2 regions of the Janthinobacterium lividum genome follow, and region 2 is predicted to be linked to the other one. Evidence: predicted binding sites of a transcription regulator. Region 2 holds the regulator's gene; the other holds the start of a gene.
What was found. Region 2 encodes sigma-54, which starts transcription at its own class of promoters, with help from an activator protein. Its sites were predicted from a motif close to TGGCANGNAANCTGCTTT; they were not measured.
Positions count from the first base shown of each region.

Region 1: the regulator sigma-54 is predicted to act here: its motif matches at 1,402-1,419, upstream of urtA (urea ABC transporter substrate-binding protein).

Region 1 covers NZ_CP139976.1:4,488,539-4,491,946, reverse strand. Annotated here, with positions in the region: gene U0004_RS20280 (transglutaminase-like domain-containing protein) at 1-468, shown strand, start outside; gene U0004_RS20275 (DUF4349 domain-containing protein) at 485-1,273, shown strand; gene urtA (urea ABC transporter substrate-binding protein) at 1,473-2,726, shown strand; gene urtB (urea ABC transporter permease subunit UrtB) at 2,835-3,408, shown strand, end outside.
Region 2 covers NZ_CP139976.1:810,298-813,705, reverse strand. Annotated here, with positions in the region: gene U0004_RS03595 (enoyl-CoA hydratase/isomerase family protein) at 1-388, opposite strand, end outside; gene hpf (ribosome hibernation-promoting factor, HPF/YfiA family) at 524-886, opposite strand; gene U0004_RS03585 (RNA polymerase factor sigma-54) at 956-2,434, opposite strand; gene lptB (LPS export ABC transporter ATP-binding protein) at 2,439-3,194, opposite strand; gene lptA (lipopolysaccharide transport periplasmic protein LptA) at 3,194-3,408, opposite strand, start outside.

The sequences.
Region 1 (3,408 bases), 2.6 Mb from region 2:
GCCTTCGTGCGCGACGAGATCGCGCATAGCTGGGACTACCAGCGCAATCCCGTCACCTGCCGCGCTTCCGATGTCTTGCAGCACGGCACTGGCTATTGCTATGCGAAGAGCCATTTGCTGGCCGCGCTGCTGCGCGCCAACGGCATTCCTGCCGGCCTGTGTTACCAGCGCCTGGCCGTGGGCGAGGTGGGGCCGCCGTTCTGCCTGCATGGTTTGAATGCCGTGCATCTGCAGGCGTTCGGCTGGTACCGCATCGATGCGCGCGGCAACAAGCCCGGCGTCGCTGCCGCCTTCACGCCGCCACGGGAACAGCTGGCCTTTCCCGTGCTGGCGCCCGAAGAGCGCGACTTGCCGGAAATCTGGCCGGAACCGTTGCCGCAGGTGGTGGCGTCCTTGACCTGCCATGCGACCGTGCAGGATGTGGCGGCGCACTTGCCCGATATCGAATTGTTGCCGCTGCAAAAATAATCCAAAGAAAGAAATCATGAAAAAAATATCCATATGCCTGTTTGGACTGTTGCTGCTGGCCGGCTGCGGCAGCAAGGGCGAGAGCGGCGGGCAGTCGAGCGCCGCGCGTCTCGAAGGCAAGGAAAAGGGCAGCGAGTTCCTTGCCTATGAACATAATGTCAGCGTCGATACGCGCGAGGCGCAAGTGCGGCCCCTGTATGAAAAAGTGGTCGCAGCCTGCAAGGCCGATACGGAAAACGGCTGCCTGCTGCTCGATTCCAGCGTCGACAGCGGCCGCTACGTGCATGCGCGCATCAGCATGCGCGCCAAGCCGGCCGGCATCAAGAAGCTCGTCGCGCTGGTCGCGGCCGAAGGCGACGTCACCAGCCAGGGCACCAAGGTGGAAGACCTGGGCCGTCCTGTGCTCGACAGCAAGAAACGCCTGGAAATGCTCAAGCAATACCAGGCGCAATTGCAAGACCTGGAAAAACGTTCGGGCACTAACGTCGATGCCCTCATCAAGGTGACCAAGGAACTGGCCACCGTGCAAGTGGAACTGGAGCAGGCGACGGCCGCCAATGCGCTGTTGATGCAGCGTATCGATACGGACTTGTTGAACGTGGCCATCAGCGCCGAAGGCAGGCAATCGTTCTGGCGGCCCGTCAAGCGCGCGCTGGGCAATTTCACGGAAAACCTGTCGGAAGGCGTGGCCAACGCCATCACTGCCATGGCCTACATCCTGCCGTGGCTGATCGCTTTCGTGCTGCTGTTCCCGCTGGGCCGCAAGGGCTGGCGCCGCCTGCGTGGAGCTCCGCGCAAGGATTGATGCCGGGATTGCTGCGTCCTGCGCACCGTTTTACGGCAATTTGAAACCTGGCTGCACAGTCCTTGTGCAGCCAGGTTTTTTTTCGTGCGGCGAGCGCCGCTTGCACCATGGCGGACGCCTCTTGGCGCTGGCATGCATTCTGCTTTAACAACATGGCAGACCCAGCTCGACCCCCACGAACCCATCACAGGAGTCCCCCATGACACGACGCATCATCCTGAAAGCGGCCGCCGCCGGCGCACTGGCCCTGGCCATGTCCACCACCATGCAGGCAGCCTTGGCCGCCGACACGATCAAGGTGGGCATCTTGCACTCCCTGTCGGGCACCATGGCCATTTCCGAAACGTCGCTCAAGGATGTGGCGCTGATGACGATCGCCGAGATCAATGCCAAGGGCGGCGTGCTGGGCAAGAAGCTGGAAGCCGTCGTCGTCGATCCCGCGTCGAACTGGCCCTTGTTCGCGGAAAAAGCGCGCCAGCTGGTGGCGCAGGATAAAGTGGCTGTCGTGTTTGGCTGCTGGACATCCGTGTCACGCAAATCCGTCTTGCCGGTGTTCAAGGAACTCAACAGCCTGCTGTTTTACCCGGTCCAGTACGAGGGCGAGGAGCTGGAAAAGAATGTGTTTTATACGGGCGCCGCGCCGAACCAGCAGGCGATTCCTGCCGTGGAATACCTGATGAGCAAGGATGGCGGTGGCGCCAAACGCTTCGTGCTGCTGGGCACGGATTATGTGTATCCGCGCACCACCAACAAGATCCTGCGCGCCTTCCTGAAAAGCAAAGGCGTCAAGGATAGCGATATCAGCGAGGTCTACACGCCGTTCGGCCATGCCGACTATCAAACCATCGTCGCCAACATCAAGAAATTTTCCACGGGCGGCAAGACGGCCGTCATTTCCACCATCAATGGCGATTCCAACGTGCCGTTCTACAAGGAACTGGGCAATGCGGGCTTGAAAGCCACGGACGTGCCCGTCGTCGCGTTTTCCGTGGGCGAGGAAGAATTGCGCGGCATCGATACCAAGCCCCTGCTGGGGCACTTGGCGGCGTGGAATTACTTTGAATCCGTCAAGAACCCCGTCAATACGCCCTTCATCAAGCAGTGGAAGGCGTATGCCGTGGCGCAAAAGCTGCCGAACGCGGGTTCGGTCGTGACGAACGACCCGATGGAAGCGACCTATGTGGGCATCCACATGTGGGCGCAAGCCGTGGAAAAAGCGAAATCGACGGACACGGACAAGGTGATCGCCGCCATGGCGGGCCAGAGCGTCAAGTCGCCGTCCGGTTTTACCCTGACCATGGACCCGACCAACCACCACCTGCACAAGCCCGTGATGATCGGCGAGATCAAGGCCGACGGGCAATTCAATGTCGTGTGGAAAACCAAGGAACCGATACGCGCCCAGCCGTGGAGCCCGTTCATCAAGGGGAATGAGGGCAAGCAGAAGTTGTAGGCGCTATCACCCACCAGCAAATGCCGGGGTCGGACCCTGAGGGTCCGACCCCAGTCCTCGCCTTTGGGGTAAGTGCTCGCCCCGTGCAGTTTTTCCATGGAACTTACAATGAGGTTCATCCCCAAACTGCTGGTCCTCGCCTGCCTGTTGCTATCCTCGCTGGCGCAGGCCGCCATCCCCCCCGACTTGCTCAAAGCGCTGTCCGGCGACGATCCCGACACCAGGATCGCGGCCGTCGCCCAGATCGCCGCCCTGGCTACGCCCGAGGCCGCCCGGGTGCTGCAAGCCTTGCAGGACGATCAGTTATATGCGGCCCCCGACGGCAAGGTGTATATCGTCGACGGCGAGCAGGCGCTTGACCCTGCGCTCGGCAAGAATGTGCCGCTGCCCGATGGCATCGACGGCGTGATGGTCAACAACCGCTTGCGCGCGGCCGTGGCGGGCGCCTTGTCGGGGTTGAAACTGCTGTCGCCCGAGCGGGCCACGCGCCTGGCCGCCGCGCAGGCGCTGCAGCAATCCGTCGATCCCGCGCAGGTTCCCCTGATACGCAAGGCGCTGGAGCAGGAAAACGATGCTGACATCAAACAGATATTGCAGGTGCTGATCGCCAGCGCCAACCTGCATGCGCCCGACGCCGCCACGCGCAAGGCCGCCGTGCAGGCGCTGGCGGGCAGCAGCGATG
Region 2 (3,408 bases):
GGCGGTTGCCGGGCCCGGCTTGCGCCACGCCCATGCCGCCGCCCATCACCACGCCATCCATCACGGCAATATACGGTTTCGGATAGAAATGAATAACATGGTTTAAAGCGTATTCTTCCGTAAAGAAATCCTCCAGCAAGGCGCTGCCGCCTTGCGGCGTGGCCAGGCCCGCATCGTAAAAGAAACGGATGTCGCCGCCGGCGCACAGGGCTTTTTCACTGCTGGAGCGGATCACCACGGCGTCCACCTGCGGATCGTCGCGCCAGGCCAGCAGGGCCGCGCTCAGGGCGCGCACCATCTCCAGCGACAGGGAATTCAAGGCTTTCGGACGGTCGAGCACGATATGGCCCGTGCGGTTGCGGATGGAAGTCTGGACGAAGTCGCTCATGGCAGGCAGGAAAGAAGTGAAAGTGCAAACATTTTAGCCCCTGCGCGGCGAACATTGCGCTCAAAAGGTCCAGGCGCAAAAAAGGGCGCAAGATGTGCGCCCTTAGTTGATCACAACTGCTGGAAGCGGGTGGCCTTAGACGGCGACGACGGCTTCTTCCTCGGAGTTGTCTGGCAGATGCTTGATCGCCTCTTTACCGTGCCCTTGCACTTTGGTTTTGTATTTCATCACTTGCCTATCGAGCTTGTCGATCAGGGTATCGATCGCGGCGTACAGGTCGTGCGCCAAGCTTTCCACATAGACAGTCTTGCCGCTCAAACGCAGGTTGACTTCAGCCTTTTGACGTTTTTCTTTCTCTTTGAGGTTATCCACGGTCAGAATCACGGCGATATCGATGACTTGATCGAAATGACGTTTCACGCGCTCCAGCTTCGTTTGTACGTATTCACGGATGGCTGGTGTCACTTCGAGATGATGTCCGCTGATGGTGAGATTCATACACACTCCTAAAGATGATCGGGTTCGTGCGGTCCATCCTATCCGGCCCGCAGAGGAACCGAAAAAAACTTACAAACACTTACGCAGGCTCACTGGCGGAATTTTCAACGCTTCCCGGTATTTGGCAACAGTACGTCGCGCAATCACCATGCCTTGTTCCCCCAGCATGTCCGCAATCTTACTGTCGGATAAAGGATTTTTAGGGTCTTCTGCTCCTGTCAGTTGCACGATCAATGCCCGTATCGCCGTCGATGACGCTTCGCCCCCCGCTTCGGTGGCGACGTGGCTACCAAAGAAATATTTCAACTCGAACATGCCGTGCGGGGTCAGCATGTACTTTTGAGTTGTTACCCGCGAGATAGTACTCTCGTGTAAACCCAGTGTATCAGCTATTTCACGGAGCACAAGGGGACGCATGGCAACGGCCCCATGCGAGAAAAAGTTCTTTTGTCTTTCTACTATCGCCTGCGCCACGCGCAGGATCGTGTCGAAGCGCTGGCGCATATTCTTGATCAGCCACTTGGCTTCCTGCAACTGTGCGCCCATGGCGCCCTCGCCCTTGCCCTGCTTGAGCAAGTTGGCGTACATGGCATTGACGCGCAGGCGCGGCATGACATCGTTGTTCAGCGTGACTTGCCAGCCATTGCGCGCGCGCTTGACGACGACGTCGGGCACCACGTAATCGGACACGTCCGAGGCGAACACGGCGCCCGGATGCGGATTGCACTGGCGAATCACCGTCTGCGCTTCGCGCAAGTCTTCATCGTCGCAATCGAGGGCTTTTTTCAGCTTGTTGAAATCGCGCTGGGCAAACCAGGCCAGGTGCTTTTCCACGATGACGAGGGCCATGCGGCGCGTCACCATGGCGATGTGCGGCAAACGCTTGATTTGCAGCGCCAGGCATTCGGAGGCATTGCGCGCGCCCACGCCGGGCGGATCGAAACTTTGCAAGAGAGACAAGGCCGTGCGCATCTCGTCAGCGTCGATTTCCAGCTCTTCCGGCAGGCGCGCCAGGATGTCGTCGAGCGACTCTTCCAGGTAGCCATTGTCGTCGAGCGCATCGATGATCAGCTCGACCAGCGCGCGGTCGCGCAATTCGAGTACCGTCACGCGCATCTGCTCCATCAGGTGTTCGCGCAGGGTACAGTGATGGGCCTCCAGTTGCGGGCGCGAATCCTCGTCGTCGGGCGCCTTGCCGCGGCTCGCCTCGCTCCAGTCGCTGTCGCCGCCATCCGCGGCGGCAGGACCCTCGCCGGCATCGCCGTCAAAGGTTTCCGCTTCGGCCGGCGCTGTGGGCGCTTCCTGGCCTGGCGGCTGGGGCGGCGCTTCGGCCGGCGCTGCCGTGGAACTCAAGGCGCCATCGGACAGCAGGCGCAGCGAGCGGTCGAGCGGATCATCGAGGCGCTCGAGCAAGGGATTGTCCGTCAGCAATTGCTCTAGTTCCTGATGCAATTCCAGGGTAGACAATTGCAACAGGCGTATCGATTGCTGCAACTGCGGCGTCAGTGCCAGGTGCTGCGAAGTGCGCAGCTGCAATGATTGTTTCATTGGCTTACATGCGGAAGTGTTCGCCCAGATAGACCCGGCGTACCGACTCGTTCGCGATGATGTCGTCGGGGCGTCCCGACGCCAGTACCGAGCCCTGGTTGATGATGTAGGCACGATCGCAGATACCCAGCGTCTCGCGCACATTATGATCGGTGATCAGCACGCCGATATTGCGCTCCTTCAAGAAACGCACGATGCGCTGGATCTCGATCACGGCGATCGGATCGACGCCGGCAAACGGTTCGTCGAGCAGCACGAAACGGGGATCGGTGGCCAGCGCGCGGGCGATTTCCACGCGGCGGCGCTCGCCACCGGACAGGGACAGGGCCTGATTCTCGCGCAGCTTTTCAATCTGCAAGTCAGCCAGCAATTTATCCAGGCGCACCTCGATCTCGGCCTTCGTCAGCGGACGGCCTTCGACGGTCTGAATTTCCAGCACGGCGCGGATATTGTCTTCCACCGTCAGCTTGCGGAAGACGGACGCTTCCTGCGGCAGGTAGGACAGGCCCATCTGCGCGCGGCGGTGGATCGGCAGGCTGGAGATGTCCACGCCGCTGATATCGATGCTGCCGCCATCGGACGGCACCAGGCCGACGATCATGTAGAACGAGGTGGTCTTGCCGGCGCCGTTCGGGCCCAGCAAACCCACCACTTCGCCGCATTCGACTTGCAGCGAGACATCATGCACGACTTGCCGCTTACCATAGGTTTTTTGCAGCCCGCGAACGATCAGGGTGCTGCCGCAACGAGTATTGTCCATTATTTCTTTCCTGGCGCGGGCGTGGCCGGCGCTTTCTCCGCCGCCGGTGCCTTGGTTTTCGGCTGGATCACCATGCGCACGCTGCCGCCATCCGGGGTGCTGGTGCCGCTGTTGGAATTTTCCATCGCAAACACTTCCTTGCGGCTGTCATACGAGATGAAGGCGCCATTGGCCACGTCGGTCACTTTCGTGCCTTCCAGGCGCGTCAGCTTGG